4 regions of the Paenibacillus sp. G34 genome follow, and region 1 is predicted to be linked to each of the others. Evidence: riboswitches for the same ligand, from Rfam matches in the RefSeq annotation. Region 1 holds a riboswitch; each other region holds the start of a gene.
The links. A riboswitch is a leader RNA that binds a small molecule or an ion and turns the genes downstream of it on or off. The one in region 1 is predicted to bind thiamine pyrophosphate.
Positions count from the first base shown of each region.

Region 2: it holds a riboswitch for thiamine pyrophosphate, as region 1 does, so the genes downstream of both, thiC (phosphomethylpyrimidine synthase ThiC) here and AC1VYS_RS16510 (thiamine phosphate synthase) in region 1, are expected to answer to the same signal.
Region 3: it holds a riboswitch for thiamine pyrophosphate, as region 1 does, so the genes downstream of both, AC1VYS_RS02390 (ABC transporter substrate-binding protein) here and AC1VYS_RS16510 (thiamine phosphate synthase) in region 1, are expected to answer to the same signal.
Region 4: it holds a riboswitch for thiamine pyrophosphate, as region 1 does, so the genes downstream of both, thiM (hydroxyethylthiazole kinase) here and AC1VYS_RS16510 (thiamine phosphate synthase) in region 1, are expected to answer to the same signal.

Region 1 is NZ_CM166469.1:3,662,170-3,667,206, forward strand. Features, by position in the region: gene thiO (glycine oxidase ThiO) at 1-651, opposite strand, end outside; gene AC1VYS_RS16510 (thiamine phosphate synthase) at 736-1,410, opposite strand; TPP riboswitch at 1,660-1,769, opposite strand; gene AC1VYS_RS16515 (ABC-F family ATP-binding cassette domain-containing protein) at 1,809-3,362, opposite strand; gene AC1VYS_RS16520 (hypothetical protein) at 3,417-4,439, opposite strand; gene AC1VYS_RS16525 (hypothetical protein) at 4,426-4,977, opposite strand; gene AC1VYS_RS16530 (hypothetical protein) at 4,974-5,037, opposite strand, start outside.
Region 2 is NZ_CM166469.1:740,101-745,137, reverse strand. Features, by position in the region: gene thiC (phosphomethylpyrimidine synthase ThiC) at 1-1,346, opposite strand, end outside; TPP riboswitch at 1,839-1,952, opposite strand; gene AC1VYS_RS03440 (IclR family transcriptional regulator) at 2,107-2,850, opposite strand; gene AC1VYS_RS03435 (alpha/beta hydrolase) at 3,276-4,295, shown strand; gene AC1VYS_RS03430 (Fe-Mn family superoxide dismutase) at 4,589-5,037, shown strand, end outside.
Region 3 is NZ_CM166469.1:499,449-504,485, forward strand. Features, by position in the region: gene AC1VYS_RS02375 (ABC transporter ATP-binding protein) at 71-1,099, opposite strand; gene AC1VYS_RS02380 (ABC transporter permease) at 1,150-1,908, opposite strand; gene AC1VYS_RS02385 (MTH1187 family thiamine-binding protein) at 1,908-2,198, opposite strand; gene AC1VYS_RS02390 (ABC transporter substrate-binding protein) at 2,619-3,662, opposite strand; TPP riboswitch at 3,879-3,991, opposite strand; gene AC1VYS_RS02395 (hypothetical protein) at 4,359-4,538, opposite strand; gene AC1VYS_RS02400 (sigma-70 family RNA polymerase sigma factor) at 4,863-5,037, shown strand, end outside.
Region 4 is NZ_CM166469.1:1,036,816-1,041,852, reverse strand. Features, by position in the region: gene AC1VYS_RS04650 (sensor histidine kinase) at 1-922, opposite strand, end outside; gene AC1VYS_RS04645 (pectate lyase) at 1,145-1,813, opposite strand; gene AC1VYS_RS04640 (radical SAM/SPASM domain-containing protein) at 2,181-3,062, opposite strand; TPP riboswitch at 3,292-3,394, shown strand; gene thiM (hydroxyethylthiazole kinase) at 3,742-4,551, shown strand; gene thiD (bifunctional hydroxymethylpyrimidine kinase/phosphomethylpyrimidine kinase) at 4,551-5,037, shown strand, end outside.

The DNA of each region.
Region 1 (5,037 bases):
CACGACCAGACGCACATCCTGTACTCCTTCCCATATCCGCGCACCCATCATTTGGGCTGACCTCGCATAAGCTCTAGTCAACGACACAGGCAACGCTTCACTCTCCAGCGGTCTGTAATAAGCGCCATAGGTTTCCCTGTTCAGCCATTCTGCTTCTCGTTGCACCGTGGGACGGTCCCACCAAAATTGCTCTGCGCCCGAAGAAGCTTTCTGTTTGTCCTTGTATCGATTTAAATCACTATATGATCGAAACGGTGTGATAAACCCGCTGCGCCTCAATCCAAAATCTATACCACTCAGAGCGGATAAATGCTCTTTGTGCTTATGCAACAATTCTCTGCTATCATACGCGGCTTTTGCCATGACTGGGTGTGCAAAAGCTTCACTATCTGCTGCAAGCATGCCGGCAGCTGCGCTGGAGGCTCCACCGGCAATCTGGGATTGCTCAACAAGAAGTACTTCCTGGCCTCTCGATGCCAGCTCAAAAGCAATCGCACAGCCTATAACCCCTCCGCCCACAATGATCGTTTCTGAATGCAAAGCTCCCTGTGATTCTGTTGAAGTTGAGGATATAGACATTGTTGTAACCTTATGTTCATCATTCGATGGGGCGACAGTTCCCTCGAGTGGACTCATTCCGCTCTGATTCATTTTCTCATCTCCTTGATTGCATTTTAAGCAACATTCAGATAATGCTTAATTGAGATCATTCACGTTATTTTGATGGAGAATCATTCACTTTACCGCTTCCATAGCCTGTTTTAAAAGAGCGGCAGCATGGGCCGGATTTTTTTGTTGTAATACACCTGAGATGACAGCGGCCCCCCTGGCTCCCGCAGATATAACGGCCTGAATGTTATTCGTCTCAATCCCACCGATTGCTATAACAGGTACTTTCACACTAGAGCATACTTCGGTTAACGCTTCTAATCCCCTTGGTGTTATATCCGGTTTGCTTGCACTTGGGTATACATGCCCGAAAAAAAGATAATCTGCGCCATACTCTTCTGCAATTTTTGCTTCGTGCAAGGAATGCACGGATATTCCTAACCGAAGCCGCAGGTTATGTTTGTTTTTCTGCGTTATCGTTACTTTCGCTTTTTGCAGCATATCTTGGCTCCAATGTGTCCCTTGATAAAAATCGCCTGATGAAAACAGGTTCGCACCGTTGATCACAATGCGGGAGGCTGGGACACCCGACTCTACCATCAACTTCGCCCAGTTGAAGCATTCCTGCTGCGAAAGCTGCTTTTCGCGGATGTGAATGCATTGCACATAAGGCCATATCTCTTTGGCTGCTTTTAGCATAGCTACCCGTTCACCTTGATTCGTAGATATCACATGTAACTCAAAAAAAGGATGGCTTGGGGACCGTTCATTTAATTCGTTCTCTTCATGCTCAGTCACCATTGGATGCAATCTCGTTTTCCCTCCTTTCAGATTTGAGAACGTCCTAACGAAAATAAAATCAAAAAAAGCCACTCCCGTAGGGAGTGGCTGCGTATAAAAAAGGTTCAGTTCAATAACAAACATTCGACGAATACCTGGTAAACAGTCTAATCCGTAACCCTATAACTGTCTGCTCATGTATTGAGATGCCTGTATCACGATGTAGTAAAGATCCCATCTTAACATTGAAGAATCATTTACTATCGTTTTTGCTGAAACGCGCCACTTCCCTACGCTGGTATGATCCAGATCAGGTGCAAAGGGTCCGGAATCGCATTCTTCCATCTCAGCCGCATCGTGCGGCCCCCCTAGTGTTCATATGAAGTTGTAGCCTATATTACCACAACCGGTTTTTTTTGTCATTGTGCTTTTTCAGACCACTCTTCTACATTCCATGTTTTGGTGACCCAGCCTTCATAAAAATCCGGTTCGTGAGATACAAGCAAAACAGTTCCCTTGTATTCCTGCAACGCACGCTGCAGTTCAGCCTTCGCCGTTACATCCAGATGGTTCGTCGGTTCGTCAAACAGAACCCAGTTGCTTTCACGCATCAACAGCTTACACAATCGGACTTTAGCCTGCTCTCCTCCACTTAGCATGTTAAGAGGACGAGTGATATGCTCATTTTTCAGACCACAGCGTGCAAGGTGACCTCGCACTTCATTCTGTGTCAAATGTGAAAACTCGTTCCATACATCATCGATCGGTGTAATATTTCCCGCTCGCACTTCCTGCTCGAAGTAAGCTGTCTCCAGATAATCTCCAAGGAATGTTTTACCGCTGATCGGCGCAATTTTGCCCAAAATTGTTTTGAGGAGTGTTGATTTACCTACCCCGTTACATCCCACAATGGCAATCTTTTCTCCACGTTCAATCGTCATCGTCATCTTGGGTAATAGAGGATACGTATAACCAATTTCAAAGTCGATACCTTCAAAAACAGTTTTACTACTCGCGCGCGCATCCTTGAACTTAAATGTTGGTTTCGCGGCTTCGTCTGGTCGATCAATTCGCTCGACCTTTCCAAGTTGTTTTTCCCGGCTTTTCGCTCGACCTGAGGTCGAAGCTCGAGCTTTGTTGCGTTGAATGAAATCTTCCTGCTTTTTGATGTATTCCTGTTGCTTCTCGTAGGCATCAATATGCTGTGCTTTCTGCATATCTGCCATCTCCAGGAATTTATCATAGTTTGCAGCGTACCGAGTCAATTTGGCAAACTCCAAATGATAGATAACATTAACAACTTCATTCATGAACTCCGTATCATGAGAGATCAGCAGAAAAGCATAGGGATAGTCTTTCAAATAACGTGTTAGCCACTCAATATGCTCTACATCCAGATAGTTGGTCGGCTCATCCAATAGAAGGGCAGTAGGTTTCTCCAATAATAACTTCGCGAGAAGTACCTTCGTGCGTTGTCCACCACTAAGAGCCGCAACATCCCGATCAAGACCAATGGCATTTAATCCCAAACCATTTGCCATTTCTTCCACTTTCACATCGATCAGATAAAAATCGCCCTGGTCCAGCTGTTCCTGAATCTCGCCCATATCTTCGAGCAATTGTTCCAGCTTCTCTGGATCGGCATCAGCCATCTGATCCGTAATCGCCATCATTTCTTTTTCCAGTTCCAGCAATGGGAGAAAAGCATCTTTGAGTACATCACGAATCGTTTTGCCTGGTGTTAACTTCGTGTGTTGATCAAGATAACCGTAACGGACCTTAGGTGTCCATTCCACTTTACCGCTATCCTTAAGCAATTTTCCCGTCAGGATATTCATGAGGGTTGATTTTCCGGCACCGTTAGCTCCAACCAGACCAACTCGTTCTCCGGCAAGTAGACGAAAAGAAACATTTTTAAACAACGTACGGTCTCCAAAATTGTGACTGACGTTCTCTACTGACAATAAACTCATAAGATGAGACTGCTCCTATCTATTTACATTACTTTTAGTTATCGTTTCAAACCCCTATTCTAGCACAGGTTCAGTCTTTTCTGAAAGTAATGAAAAATGGGCAGAGCAATCATATTCAAAGTAACCCCTGGCCGCTGCCTGCTTTGCAGTCGTAAATACCTCTTCAGCACGAAAACCGGGGTTACAGGTGGCAGGATAATGATACTTAATCCCTGTTGAGGTATCAACTCCGCCAACAACTGCTGTTTTTTTGACCAGTCTACCTCCGCCAATCGCATAATTGTTAATCTTCTCATTCCCTTTGGCAATGCCCTGTATAAAAGCCATGATACCTGTATCATTGATCGAATTGTACCAATCTTCTTGTGAGATTAAGGGCATCGTAAACAAATAAGACACTCCATTTTTTCTTGCGAACTCATTATGGCGATTGATTACACCCGCAAGATCGTCCTGAACACGAGTCACGATGTGGCTGCGCCGTACCTGTTCAAAAAGCGTTGAATCCTGAAGCAGTGTAATTGTCGAACTCGTAGCCAATTCATACTGAAAGCCTTCGATCCATTTCCCTGCTCTAACATCATAAGCATGTACATAACCATCAAGTGTGAAGTTAATGCTGTTCCCTTCCGAATCTGAATAGGTATAAGGCTTTTTCGGGCTCCACACCTGTCTGAAAGATGCTTCCATCGTTCCTGTCATCTCGGTTTCCTTAGCAAAAATATAATAACCATCGTAATCCAGAATCACGATCGCCGGGATATAGTCAAACATATGTTGGATAGCCACCTTGTCATCCTGTATTCCCATGTTTAATGCCATCGTTTGGGTAAAGGTGGACAAAGCCAGCTCCTTATCCGCCTTCACGAACTTGGTAGAATCATAACCTGCTTCAGCATCTTGTTTTTCATTCTGGTGCATGACTGCACCAGCATCCATCACCGCGGTTTGAAGTGCTGCTTGGTAGCGATATGACAGTTCACTGGCCTTTTGCGCATCATGTGTATGAAACGTTAGCATGTAAAAGAGAGGAAAGAAAATGAGTACAAAAACAATGGAAAGCTCAGTAATCTTCATTCAATACCATGCCTCCATACGAAGCAAAAACCGCAGAAGCCTGGGCTGTGCCTTGTAACCATTCCCGTATCATCATAGAAGGTGTACGATTGGTGCTTTTAAGACTGACAGTGAAGAAATCACCCATGTTTAGTGTATATCTGCGCCCCGGATCACCAACAGACAGTGTACTAGGCAATGGATATAAACGCTCCTGAATCTGGGACAAGTAGTACGCATCGTAAACCACCTCATATGTACCCATGAAGCTGCTTTGAATTATCGGATCTGTATAGTGAGGAACATATTTTTTATGTAAATGTTCCATGGAAATATCATAATTGTTTCCGGTTTGTGCCAGCTGTTCTTGGAATTCCATCAGCATTCGAGGTGAGATATATCCCTTAGTGCGGACAGCATCCACAAATCGGGTGACACTCTGAGTCGCAGTCAAGCGCGCAATATCATCCTGACGTTCGGCGGCCTCTGCCGCAGGATACACATAGAGCAGAAGAACGGCAAGCAATACCGCAAACAACTTGGATGCTGCATTGATCACGGTCTCTCTACCTCCTTCCAAAAAGAAAGCTTTAACAATTCTCCGAGTGCACTTCGGTTA
Region 2 (5,037 bases), 2.9 Mb from region 1:
ATCGCTGCCCCAATCGCAGACGTAATATGATCATATCCTGGTGCAATGTCCGTGGTCAGTGGCCCGAGAGTATAAAACGGCGCTTCCTGGCAGATTTCCATCTGCAAATCCACATTTTCTTTGATCTTGTGCATCGGCACATGCCCCGGCCCTTCTATCATGACCTGCACATCATGCTTCCACGCTATCTGTGTTAACTCTCCGAGCGTTGCCAGCTCCGCCATCTGTGCCTCGTCATTGGCATCGTAGATGCTGCCTGGACGCAGCCCATCCCCGAGGGAGAACGCCACATCATACCTTTTCATAATCTCGCAGATTTCTTCAAAATGGGTGTACAAAAAGTTCTCCTGATGATGTGCCAGGCACCACGCTGCCATAATCGATCCGCCTCTAGATACTATTCCTGTCATCCGTTTCGCTGTCATCGGAATATATCGGAGTAACACACCCGCATGAATTGTAAAATAGTCCACGCCCTGCTCAGCCTGTTCAATCAGCGTATCCCGGTACAACTCCCAAGTGAGTGCCTCAGCCTCGCCATTCACCTTCTCCAGCGCCTGATACAGCGGCACCGTACCAATCGGCACCGGGGAGTTACGGATGATCCACTCCCGTGTCGTATGAATGTTTTTGCCTGTCGAGAGATCCATCACTGTATCCGATCCCCAGCGCACAGCCCAGGTCATCTTCTCCACCTCCTCCTCGATGGAGGAAGATACAGCGGAATTACCTATGTTGGCGTTGATCTTCACGTGAAAATGACGCCCAATCAACATGGGCTCGCTCTCCGGGTGATTGATGTTGGAGGGAAGAATTGCCCGCCCGATTGCCAACTCCTGACGCACAAATTCAGGCTCTACCCCTTCACGGATAGCGGCATACTCCATCTCAGGTGTAATGACTCCCTGCCGCGCATAATGCATCTGCGTGACACAACGTCCGGCCTGAGCACGTAATGGTTGCCCGCGGAATCCCGGGTACTCCTCTGCCCCGGCTATCCGTCCTCCAGGCTTTAATCCGTTATCCTCCGGTTTCACGGCGCGCCCCTCATATGCTTCGACATCACCTCGCTCCATAATCCAGTGATTTCGGAGCGCAGGTAGTCCCTTCCGAATATCCATCTGGAATTCGGGATCGGTCATCGGGCCGCTCGTATCGTAGACACGCAGCGGCTCATTATGCTCCACCCCTTGGGGAGTATTCGTGTCATGAAGGGCAATTTCACGCTCCGGTACAGCAATGTCCGGTCGTGAGCCCTGAATGTAGACTTTGCGGCTGCCCGGGAAGGGTTGAACCCCTCCAGCCGCACCGGTTTCCTTTTCCACCGGATGACCATCGCGTCCCATTTCCTCTATTCCCATCTGCTGCCCCGTTTGGTTATGTGTACTCATGTCTCCTGTTTCCTCCTCTGTGATCTTCTTTTGCGCTATGTCTTCACCAATGCGTCAGTTGCAACTACCACACCTGCCCGGGAATCTCCAGAGCACAGAAGCACAGCAGGAATGATCCCGCCCAAGCAGCCAAATAAGATCCAAGAGACAGATTTTTATGCACAGTCAGCACAAGCATGAAACATGAGACACTTCACCTAGACATTCAGGCATGGATGTTGGCATTGGTTATGCTCTCTGATCATCCCGTCGCACTAATCTGCGAATCTCATGCTTTCTTCAAGAGATTTAACGATCGTGAAGCACAACGAATGAGTCTCTGCTTACCGCTGTATATAAAAAAGCCGGTTCCGAAGGAACCGACTGATGTCCATCACCGTACACGCAACAAGAGAAATTTGCTGCAAAACAGCATCGATCCCAGGTTAACGCCCGTAGTGTTTGTGGTCATATGGCCGATTACTTCCCTACGCTGGTATGATCCAGATCAGGTGCAAAGGGTCCGGAATCTCATGCGATCCCGTCTCAGTCCGGACAATTCGGACTCCCCCAGTAACGTAAACGTATTGCGACAATCATGCCGCTGCTCAGCTTAAAATATCAACCGACCCCGCGGAGTCGTCCATTACAGACTAGCGTAATCCGGACATAAATACAACCTTAATATTCCAGAGAGAACATTCCTTTCGGGCAAAACTTCAAGCAAGAGCCCACCCTACGACAACATAAGTCCCATTTGCACAGCGGCTTCTTTCAACACAGGTGCGTACTCATGTAATGTATCCTGCGAGAGCCTGCTAACAGGTCCAGACACGGAAAGTGCTGCTGCAATGTTACCTCTACGATCCATAATTGGCACGGATACGGCGGCAGCTCCCGGCTCACGTTCCTCATAACTGGTAGCATAGCCGTTCACACGAATGTCTTCCATCTGAGCCAGATATACGTCCGGGTCGATAAATACAGGCCATTCCGGGCCGTTCATCAGTTCCTCGCGATCCTCATCAGCGGCAAATGCCATTAACACTTTGCTGGAAGCGCCTACGGAAAGCGGCAGTCTGACACCTACAGGCGCGACCCGCCGAATAGCCTGATCACTCTGTACTGCCTGAATACGTATCCGTTCGCTGCCATCACGAAGGTAGAGACTTACAGTCTCACCCAACCGATCCCGTAGCCGTTCCATTGCAGGCAACAGCAAAATCGCAGGATCATCGCTACGTGACATATGTGCAGACAGTTCCCAGATTCGGATGCCTAACCGGTATTTCTCAGTCGCTGCATCGCGTATCACGAACCCCCGATCCTCCAGCGTAGCCATCAATCGATGCACCGTACTCTTGTGTAAACCGATCTGGCTGGCAATTTCGGTGAGTCCAAGATCACTGCGTGTGGTAAAACATAATAATATATCCAGCGCCCGTTCTACAGCCCGGACGGTTAGCTTGCGGTCTTCCATGGCATGATGCCCTCCTCATGTTTCATCACATGAAACTTGGTTACATAAATTATATGAGAAACGGTCTCATCTGTAAACTAAAAAGAACTGTTTTGAAGGTGCTGTGCAAGCCGAAAAATGAACAAAATATCCATTTTACACATCGTAATCTCCTGTAATTTACACACTATGGAATTGTTACCTCTATATCTTAAGAACTATATAACAATTGCGTAACAAATGCCTTCAATTGATTGACTTTGACTATATCGAGACATACGATAAAGACAGGAAGCCTTTCAGTTGTAAGAATAAAAGTATGACTTTAGCATCAGGATGTGTCATCGTCATAAATACGAATTTAGAAGAATCAAAATGCTATTTTTTTCACGTCGTTATGATCCTGCCAAATTGTTCTTCAACCGAAATTTAAAGGAGGGGCATGCATGTATCCGACATCACAGAGCGAAGCCCCGCTGCATACCAAAGTGTCCGATCTGCCCTCTTCATTGTCACCAAGGCTGATTCGGTTCAAGCATATTATCGTAGCGTTGCTGCTCTCCGTTGTATTTTTCCTATTGTTTTGTTTTATTGCCTTGCACGGTTATATTGCATGGGTGCTATCCAACCCAACGGTTGCTCCCGTGTTCTCCAACCCGATGCAGGCCAAAAATATGAAATACGAAGACATTACCTACCCTGCGGCCGACGGAAGCCGAACGATGCAGGGTTGGTATATTCCCGCTAACACGGATACCGGCAAAACCATTATTTTCAGTCACGGTTATGGAGCGAACCGGGAGGAAACCTGGGTGCCTATGTATGATCTGGCTCATTACGCACACCAACTAGGTTTTAATGTAGTGATGTTCGATTACGGCTTTGCCTCTCAGGTGAACCGAGCTGTAGCTACCGGTGGTAAAGCGGAGTCACAGCAACTGCTGGGAGCCATTCAGTATGCGAAGCAACGTGGAGCACAGGAACTCGTTGTCTGGGGGTTCTCCATGGGAGCTGGAACGGCTCTACAGACCGGACTGCTGACCAATCAAGTGGATGCTATGATTCTCGATAGCACCTTCCTGCTAGAGCCGGATACGCTGTACCACAACATTCATAATCAGATTAATCTGCCGCGCCAGCCTACGCTGGAGATTATGAAGTTGCTCTTCCCGATCTTGAATGGCACGGGTCTACAACAAATTCCGTATCAGGAAGTGAAGAAAAAGGATTATCCGTTCCCCATCTTCTTCATTCATGGTACAGAGGATGAGAAGGCTCCTTACCCGATTGCTGAGCAGCTAGCCGCCAATCAGACGAATCCTTATTCAGAAGAATGGATTGTGCAAGGCGCGCATCATGAGCTGATCTTCCGGGAGCATCCGAAGGAATATCTGCGCCGCGTCTCGACCTTCCTGAGTCACGTGACGAAGACAAGCAGTGAGGATGTACAGCAAAACGAGCAGTAATGATCTAACACTGAGTCCGTACCCCTGTTCTGTTGTCTTGTTAGCTTTCAGATCAGCAGGTAACGAGCGGTTAAGGAATATTCGTTTTACCGATCAAAAGGATATACAGCATTTTGATGTGTTAGAGCCCTCCGGGGCTCTTTTTTTATACACATAGGACAATACGCCTCAAGAATACACTGTTGAGACAGAGCAAAGATAATTGAACGAAGAGCGGATTCGTACTTTTACACATGCCTTGAAAGAAGTATCTGATTCGTAAAATAATCTGAAAGATTGGAGGTATAACGGATATGAACTGCGATGGATACGGCCATCTGCTGCCTTTGCGGATGCTGGAAGAAATCCGTTTCTGGAAAGAGCAAGAGAAAGAACATACGCTTGTTATTCGCGCACTGGTTCCTGATCTGGAAGCTCCCTACGTTAAAATGCTGGAGGAATGGGAAGCAGCCTTTGCGAACAGCGAGCGAGTGGCGAATCAGTTGATAAAACAGCTGTTGCCAGCAACCCAGCCGCCTGCCCCCTATATCATGCGAAGTATCGATCAACTCGTCCAGACAGCAAAGCATCAGTCCAAAGAGTTTATCAAGCAGCTTTATATCATGCTGGAGCAAAGTGCAGCAGTGCGTGCGGTCCCACTTGCTCAAACCTTCATCCTGCATATCATCCGTGAATCGGAGTATTTCCTGGGGGTATTGGAAACGCTGAGTCAACCCGGCATTTTGCGGGAAGCAGAACCAGC
Region 3 (5,037 bases), 3.2 Mb from region 1:
ATATGTAACGTTCCATTTAAATGTATTGGATCACTCAAATCAGGAAAAATATAACTAAAACCCGCGCTATCTAAGATAGGCGGGTTTTCTGCTGTTCTTCTTTCATCCACTGGGCAATCTGCCGTTTGCGTTCAAGAAAGGCTGGTGCTTCCGTGATGTCATCTCGTCTCGGGCGGGCAAAAGGAACCGCAACTTCGTGCAACACGGCTGCAGGCCGGTTCGATAACACATAGACACGATCCGCGAGCAGCAGTGCTTCCTCGATATTATGGGTGATGAACAGCACCGAGCGGCGATTCTGTTCCCAGATATCCAGCAGCCAGCGCTGCATGTCGCTCCGCGTCAGGGCATCGAGCGCGCTGAATGGCTCATCGAGCAGCATCAACTCCTGCGGGCTGAGTAGCGCACGCAGGAAAGCGGCACGTTGCTGCATCCCGCCTGACAGCTGATGAGGGTAAGCACGCTCGAATCCGGCAAGGCCAACACTGCCCAGCCACTGTCTTGCCTCAGCAAGTGCTTCGGCGCGTGGGGCAGGCTGAGCGCTTGGAGCAGCGAAAGCCGCTGCTGAAGCAACTTCGCCAGCTAGCATCACATTCTCCTCAATGGTTCGCCATGGAAAAAGGGCAGGCTGCTGCGGCATGTAGCTGATATGTCCGCGTTGTCCGGTAACCTGCTTACCGTTCATGAATACCTCTCCATCCTGCGGCTTCAGCAAACCACCGATGATATGAAACAGGGTGCTTTTGCCACAGCCAGAAGGGCCTACGATGGCGACGAACTCCCCTTTTTCCACGGTCAGGGACAAACCATTCAGTACAGGCAGTTTACGCCGTCGTTCTTTAAAGGACACATGCACATCAATGATGTCCAGCGCAGGTGGAACAGGGGCGTACCCCAAACTGTTCGTTTTATCGTGATCCAGGCTTAGAGCCCCATCAGTCGCTTTACTGTCCGTCCATGTGGAAACGGAAGAAGGTACTGCTGGTGGTACAGATTCCGCTATGGAACCCTGAGTAGCTGTGGCAGCTACGCCGTCATCCCCGGGTCGTGTGCTTCTAACTTGTGCGGATTGCACAGGTTCATTCGGGTATCTTTTCATAGGGAATCACATCCTAATGTCCATATTAGGTTAACCTTTGATATGCAGAACTACCGCTTCTGTGGGCGCCAGCGCACAAGTAGCTTCTCTAATAGCGCAATGAGCAGGAAGAGCAGAAGACTCAGCGCCACAATAATCATAATGGCGACAAAAAGGCGATCCGTACGGTAAGCCGACTTCTGTAACATCATATAATAACCGATACCTTTATCCGCTCCGATCCACTCGGCAATGATGGCTCCCATTACGCTGTAGGTAGCAGCGATTTTTACGCCGGAAAATACAGATGGCAGGGCATGGGGCAACTCCAGTTTCCAAAAGATATGATGGCGCTTCGCACCTGCCATACGCATATAGTTCATCATCGCCGCATCGGTGCGTGTTAGTCCATCCATGGCCGCAACCGCCACTGGGAAGAAGCAGACCAGAATGATCGTAATCAGCTTGGGCAGTAGGCCAAAGCCGAACCAGATCAGCAGGAGTGGTGCGAGTGCAATGGTTGGAATATTTTGACTAAGAATAAGTAATGGGTACAAGGCTGATTTGAGAAAAGGAATCAGATGCAGCACCATCGCAATCAGCAGGCCAACGGCTGTCCCTGCCGCGAAACCGATAAGTGTTAACTGAATTGTCGCAGAAGCATGCATACCGAGACGATCAGCCTGAGAAGCTGCTTCATGAGCAATGTCAGACGGTGCAGGCAGCATCCATTTCTCAATATGGAACAGGGAGACCGCCCCCTGCCATATGGCAATAAAGAGAATAACCGCCACAAGGGGCGGCCATACACTTTTGAAATAGGTGAACATTAGCGATATTTCTCCGTCAGTGTATCCATGCTGAATCCGTCCGGACTGTGTGCGATTTTGATCTGGGAGATGATGCTGGGGCTTCCAGCTTCCACAAGCACCTCGTGCATTTTGCGGACAACCTCCAGCAGCTCATCCAGTTCACCCTCCATCGTGGTGTCGAGTGCATTGACCTGATATTTCAGGCCCGATTGTTGAATAACTTCGATGGCGCGGTCTACGTAAGGATAGGAGTTCTCGCCGTTTGGCGTTTTGGGAATCACCTGTATGCTGAGCAATGTACTTGCCATGAGAGAAAATTCTCCTTTCGAGTGTGAGTAAAATGAAAAGTTGATCGTTACACGTGCCACTTCAATGCCAGAGTAACTTCCCGATTGCTGTAATCTTCAAGCTTTTTGAACCATTCTATATAAATTTAACTAAAGAAAGTTTACACAGACAATCCGATGACAGAATAACCTTCCAATCGCTGTTATCCCCAGATTTTTTGATTCCTTTTCCAAAGGGGAAAATCCGGTGATAAAGGCGACCGCTCCGCTTTTTCAGGTTTTTTCTGTCCTCTCCGTTAATGTGTAAACGAGTAGTTCAACTGATGTAGAAAGGGGAAACTCGGCGGATTTTATAAGCGATCGCTTCGCTTCTTCAAGCTGTCCCTGTACTCTTCGTTCAAAAAGTGTAAATATCAAATTTCATGGTTACACTTAATTTTATTATTGCTGTGGTAAAAATTCGTTGGTGTATGCTTTCGTTACATCGATCTCTTTATCCAGCAGTTTCTTGCTGAACATCCAGTCGGTGTAATTCTTCCACACCTCTTCCTTTTGTTCACCCCAGCGCGGTGCATCATCTTTGTATTTCGGGCTGAGCCACTTTTGGCTTGCGATTACTAATTCTTTGTCCAGATCGGGAACAGCTTTGATCAAAATGTTCGCTGCTTCTTCAGGGTGATCTATCGCATATTGATATCCTTCAGAAGTGGCCTTCAGGAAAGCCTTCACCAGTTCAGGGTCTTTCTGAATCGTCTGTTCATTGGTCACGAGTACAGGTGTGTAGTAGTCCAGCGCTTTGGCATAATCCTTCACATATAACATGTCAATTGGTTCCCCGCGTAATTCAGCCTCAATTCCCGTCCAGGCGTAGAATATCCACGCAAAGTCGATGTCCCGTTTCACGGCTGTGAAAAAGTCGGCATCGCCCATGTTAATCTTTTTGACTTTGGATACGTCGGCACCTTCGCCCTCCATAATGGATTGCATCACCGCTTCTTCTACCGGGGAACCCCAGCCGCCGTAAGTTTTACCTTCAAAGTCTTTAGGTGATTTGATCTTACGATCCACTGGAGCGGCAAAACCGGATGTATTATGCTGAATAACTGCGGCAATCGATACAAGCGGAACGTCCTGCGTACGCGCCTGAGTTACACTTTCCTGATAACTGACGCCAAACGGTACCTCACCCGAGGCAACCATCGTATCCGCACCGCCGGCTCCCGGCTGTACAATCTCCACATTTAAACCCGCTGCTTTATAAAAACCTTGGTCCACCGCTGCATACAGACCGGTATGATTCGTATTTGGAGTCCAGTCGAGCACGACTTTTACATCTTTCAGTGCAGTACTGCTCCCCTCATTGGTTTGGTCCGAACCAGTCGCATTTTTCTGCTCTGCTGGAGCAGCTTCTTTGCCACCACATGCAGCTAGGGTAACGAGTAGCACACACATGAGTAACATTCCCATCGTTTTACGCCATTTCATCGTGTTTCTCTCCTTCGGTATGTCCGGCCTGATGGCACGGGGGTACTCCTTGGCTTCATATCCAATCCCTTTGCATAAATCGACGAATTTATACTCGCGGGTTATCCGAATAACGTCATTTTTCTGTTTCTGCATGTCAAAAGAAAACAAAAAAAGCGCCCCGTAATCCGGGACGCGTGCAGGCGTGAGAGAGTGGCGTTCAGCTTATAGCTGTGCCGTTGCAATATACTCCGATTCCTACGCTGGCATGATCCAGATCAGGTCTAAGGGTTAGTATCTTGATGGGATACACTCTCAGCCGGCCAATTCCGACTCCCCTGGGAAACTATGAAGTTACGGGCATTACTAGGTGTAATTATAGGCCAGTGACTGGATTGTGTCTAGGGCATATCTTGAAACCTACTGAAGTGCATCTTTTACCCCTTTTTCGCCCCTGTTAAGTCACCGCCCCTTGACGTGCCCTGGCACGCCTCCGATTGTCTATAATGATCCAAGTTACAGAAAGGATGAGTATATTGCCAGTAAGTAAGCAAGAAAGAACAATTGATTTTTGGTTTTTCGATCTTATAAGCAAACTCCCCATACATTCCAAGTTTCTATAACATCTGGAATGTGGGGAGTGTGCTAGGTTAAACGAATCTAGTTCTGAAAAGAATCAGATATGATTTGATGTAAACTTTATGTTTATTGTCTTTTTTAATTAGTTCTAAAGTAAGCTATACCATAAAAAATACCAACAATGACGACTGCTAAAACCAAAGTCGTTATTATTCCGCTCTTTAAAGAACTTCCCTGAGCTTGATGAGCCATTTCTTCTGCTCTTCGTTTGGTGGCTTCATCCTCGGAACCATTTAGATTATTGGGTTTCATATTCATAAAGTCACAGCTCCCTTCGGTAGGTATATTTTAGCATATTTACCATGATATGTGTAGATAATGCAAGGTACCTTTGGATTCCGGAAATTCTCCAGAGACGTAATGATTGCTTATAACGTCTATTTTGTTATTTCAACTCCCCAAGCATTTTTCTCCTGTTGTCCTCATTGTGAGCACTCTATATTTTCGTCCTTTTTTCTTCCAAACACCTCTTTATCTTAGACGTAATAATGAATGATGTTCGTTATAATGAAACAAGAACATATGTTCCCTTAACTTCCGATTCATGCTAATTTATATTTTCACAAAAAGAGAGGAGATTCTATGATCGGTGAAAATACGGTAGCTTCATCTGATATTTCAGATGCGGAGAGACGTTTTATTGGATACATCTCTAGCATGCTTCATTATAATTCCATTCATTTTGATAAAAAAATAAGGAAGCTCAATGAACGTTATGCTTTGGTTTTGGAGGATATGGAAATAAGAGATGAGGGCT
Region 4 (5,037 bases), 2.6 Mb from region 1:
TAACCGCTTTGGAATGAATAATGTTCACGTAAGTGTCCATCTTCTCCGGTGTGTTCGCTACCCCATCCCGAATTCCCTCAATATACCCTTTAATATTAGTAATCGGCGTGCGAAGATCATGCGAGATGTTGGAGATCAGCTCTCTGCGGTTAATCTCATCTTGCTGCCTTAGCTCATTGGATCGTTGCAACTGTTTGCGCATACTCTCAAATGCCTCACTCAGCTGTCCAACTTCGTCATTGGAGTCCAGTTCAAGCTTGAAAGACAAATTACCGTTTTTGATCTGTTCGGCCGAACTTCGGAGCTGATGCAACGGTTGAATGAAACTACGTGTGATCCAGCGGAACAAAAGCAGGTTCGCGATGATTAGGACACTAATCAACAGGAGAGACATCACAGGTAACAGCTTGCGAGTCAGTTCTGCAAAGGGGCTTCTTTCCCGAATAACAAAGATGCTGCCCCGTTCTCCATCGGAATAATTAAAATCAAACTTGGCATACGCATAGAAACGCTCACCGATATTAAATGTGCTTCGAATCTGGTTGTTATTCAGATCATAGGCGGGCAATGCCTGTCCCAATCCGGGTTGGTGGAATGTCCGCGATTCAAAGATCGGACTGTTCTCACGCCTCACATAGAGCCCGGATTTCTCGGCTCGAAGCTTCATATCGTATTCACGGAGCAATACCTTGTCCTGCAGCTCGTCCGGATTACTTTTCGCCGTAAACTTCATCTCTTGAAAGATCGTCTCTCCCTGCTCCGTGAGAGGATTGATCTGATAATGGACTTTGTATATATCTCGGAAACTTTGCAAATCTCCTGTTGCCGCAATCGTATAGAGACTTGCTGTAAGCAAAATAAACAGGAGACTGATAACAAGCATGCCTGTAAACGAAAGTAGCATTTTGATGCGAATTGACATATGTATCCCCTCTTAATCATGCGATTGGTACAGTTATTTAGTGCACATGTTATCACAAGATGCTTCCTGTTGCCCATATGCAAATCCAATTGGCTACATGTCGTGGTATGGCTATGAGCATAAAAAACAGGGTGAAGCAGCATTTCCTCCGCTTCACCCTGTATGGTGCATATGGCTTAATGATATAAGCCACATGGTTTGGAGCATTTCGCTCAGTGCAGTTTAATACTGCGTATTACCGGACTGGCTCGTTTTACCCGAAGCAAATCCTTTGAACAGCGTTGGCACTTTGGAATAACGGGTATTTGTAATTCGGCCTTGGGAGCTACTGCTGTCGGTGCGCATAATGGCATCTTTTACGTTCGAGATGTTGGAATTATCAAGAGTCATGTTGACAGTGAATGTTGTGCCTCCATTTTGCCGCACCAGCTTGCCGATATCATCGGCACGGAAGTTCTTAATGTTAATTGTGCCTGCCGCATTGATCTGGAACACTTTATCGTACGCTTTGTATGCCGCACCGCCTGTAATATTCACCGTTCCTGACGATTTTAGCGTCAACGCGTCCTCGCCCACATCCTGCCATACCACATTGGAGATATTACAGTTACCATAACAATGTACACCGTCTGCCGCTGGCGCACCAATGATGACATTTTTCAGTGTAGCGCCTGCTTCCAGCCGGAAGACCGGCTTCTGATTCTCTGCTTGAGAACCGTCACCCAAAGTAGACGGATTGGCAACAAAGGTTTTCCCCTGTCCATCGTACGTCGTACCCTTAGGTACAACAATCGTTGAGTTTACAACTGTCGGCGCAGCCGCTGCGGGTAGTACACCAAATATGGAAGCGACCAGACCGGCGGACAACAACAGCGTTAACATTTTTTTCATCATCAACATCCTCCCTTAATATGAGTAAATTCGTCTCCAAGCACGCTGGCTTGTCTCACAGAACCGCAGAAGAGAACACCGCTCGGAACCTGTCTTCATCCTACAAAAAAAGGGAGATTACAGGAATAATCTTGAGATCAGATTTACATTTTTCAGCATAAATTCAGATGGTAATGCCTTGTTATTTGAATATCGTATTTTTGATATGCACCGATATTAACTCGTAATATGCTGTTTTTACCTTTAAATTCCATTAAAAAAAGCCCTATCGTCTGATGCCAGGCAATAGGACCTTAAAACGTTTTATCTATACTTCTCAGACAAGCCTGACTTCGCTAGAAATTATCCTACGATGTGCCACACCTTCTCAAGCTCCTGCTCCGAACCGCTGACGGTATCCGCACTTGCGGCAAAGTTCTTCTACGGCTTCCCGTTTGGAAAAACCGTACACCAGATTGTTTGCACGCTCTCCGTCCACAATGTCGGAAAAAGACTTCTCATGGATGTTCCCAAGGTTGATGACCCCTTCTCCATCCAGACAACATGGAACCACGGTTCCATCAACAAGCACAGCTGCCTGACTACGAAGTGCATGGCAAAAACCTTTACCATCATCTTCAGGGGCATCGAGACTTGGCCACTGGAATTCATGATCCTGATTCAGGTATACGTTAGGTGCAATTTTTACGCCGCTACCTGGAAGAACCTTTTCTTCAATCCGGAAGTCCAGATTAAATTCCCGTTCGAGCACCTCAAGCGTCTCCCGATTTCGATTCATCTGAGCATTGGTGAAGTTATCCTGTGTCAGATTCCATAATCGGAACGACACAATGACATTATGTTTCACCGCTTCACGCACAAAAGACAAAATGTTACGTAAGTATCCGTCACGATCCGTAGAACCTTCATGACCATCAAAGCTGTGCAGTGAGAAATTCATCTGTCTCAGTGCAGGTTTACCCAATAATTTATGCTGTGTCTTCGGCAGCAGTGTACCGTTGGTCGTAATGTTAACTTTAAATCCCTTGGCATGAGCCATATCCAGCAGCAAGTCAATTTTGGGATGAAGGAGCGGTTCCCCTTTGACGTGCAGGTAGATATGTTTCGTGTGTGGTTTGATCTGATCCAATATATTATTAAAGACTTCAGGGTCGATAAATCCTTTGGCTCGCTTCGTTTGCGGACAAAAACTGCATGCCAAATTACAGATGCTTGTAATTTCAATATATACTTTCTTGAACGTTTTCAACTCAGGGTCCCCATTCTGCCGGGAGGAACAACAGTCCTGCCCTCATTCGTAGTACGGCCATATGAGCCAATCCCCATTATATCGGGTTAACGAGCCTAGGTAAATCGTAATCAGAGGATCCCAACAAAAGTCCAGTATATTTTCATCATAATTTCAAAACACACATACCCTCCCTATTTACATTAAGCCAAGTTGGATATATGCTGAGGACATAACTGCATATCTTGTACATTTACACTGGGGGAGCCTTGCGGCTGAGACGAATACGACGATTCGGACCCTTTGAACCTGATCTGGATTATACCAGCGGAGGGAAGTGGAGCAGCTTTTATTGGCAGTGGATGATCTCTATCCTTAATGGGGTCAACTTCAGTTCAAACGTATAGCTCCGCTCATTTCTCCGGAAATGGGCGGGGCTTTTTTGAATTTTGGCGATGTGGTTACTAGTGTGCTGGTTGCTTGATGACCGAGAAACTAGCCGTTCAAAATAAAAATTTCGAAACAAGGAAAATTCCTTTCCCGAGTATGGATTCAAATGTTCCGAATATAAAATCTCTGTCATCCCGTGAGAAGAAAGCAGTTATTGGGAGCATGATGCAAAATGCTCTTCTTGTCGATATCTGAGTGTGATTCACTCTCATCACCATCAAGATCATTCGAAATCAAGGAGGAAATGGCGATGTCTTATCTGGAACGTGTACGATCACTCAATCCTTTGGTTCATAATATTACCAATCTTGTGGTTGCCCCTTTTACGGCAAATGGTCTGCTTGCCCTCGGAGCCTCTCCGTTTATGGCCTATGCTCAGGAAGAAGTCGCTGACGTCGCTCGAATGGCTGGCGCGGTGGTTCTGAACATCGGCACATTGGATGAAAGGGTCATTCAAGCGATACGTCTAGCCGGACAATCAGCTAATGCACATCATGTACCTGTTGTACTTGATCCTGTCGGTGCAGGAGCCACAACATATCGCACGGATACAGTACAGATGCTGGTTCGTGAGCTTCGCCTTACGGTATTGCGAGGCAATGTCGCCGAAGTCGCTCATGTCATTGGTGTACCATGGAATATCAAAGGTGTGGATGCCGGGGCTGGCGAGGGAGACCGAATAGACATTGCCGAGCGGGCAGCGCAACAGCTTGACTGTATTGTTGTCATTACAGGCCAGTACGACATTATTACTGACGGATATCATACTTTCCTCACAAGCAACGGACATGCATTGCTCACCCAAGTTACCGGGGCAGGCTGTCTGCTCAGCTCAGTTATTGGTGCTTTTGCTGCGATTGCCAAGCCGAGGCGCGACTTGCTGAACAGTGTGGTGGAGGCTGTCTCAACCTATGGTATAGCCGCTGAACAGGCTGCAGTGCGAACGGCTCATCAGGGGCCGGGCAGCTTTCAGATTGAATTGTTAAATCAACTGGCGCAGGTCACACCTTCACTGTTCTCCGAGCATGCACAAATCCGTCAGATTCGTGGAGGTGTGTAATGAATATTGCTCAAGCGTTAACGATTGCCGGGTCTGATAATGGTGGCGGTGCAGGAATTCAGGCGGACCTCAAAACCTTTCAGGAACTTGGTGTATACGGCATGACGGTCATTACTGCAATCGCCGCGCAGAACACAACAGGGGTTCAAGGCGTGTTTCCAATTGATTATGATGGCATTGCACAGCAACTTGATTCAACGGGAACCGACTTTCAGCCGCGTGCCATCAAGACAGGTATGCTGTATAGTGCAGAGATTATTCGTCTTGTTGCGGCAAAATGGCAGCAATTCGGCTGGTCTAATCTGGTCATCGATCCGGTGATGGTTGCCAAAGGAGGTGCGCCTCTGCTGCAACAGGAGGCTGTGCAAGCACTCATTCATGATCTGCTCCCCCATGCCTTGCTTATTACACCTAACATCCCGGAAGCCGAACTACTTATCGGGAAATCGATTCGGAACCTGAGCGAGCGTGAGGAAGCCGCCAAGC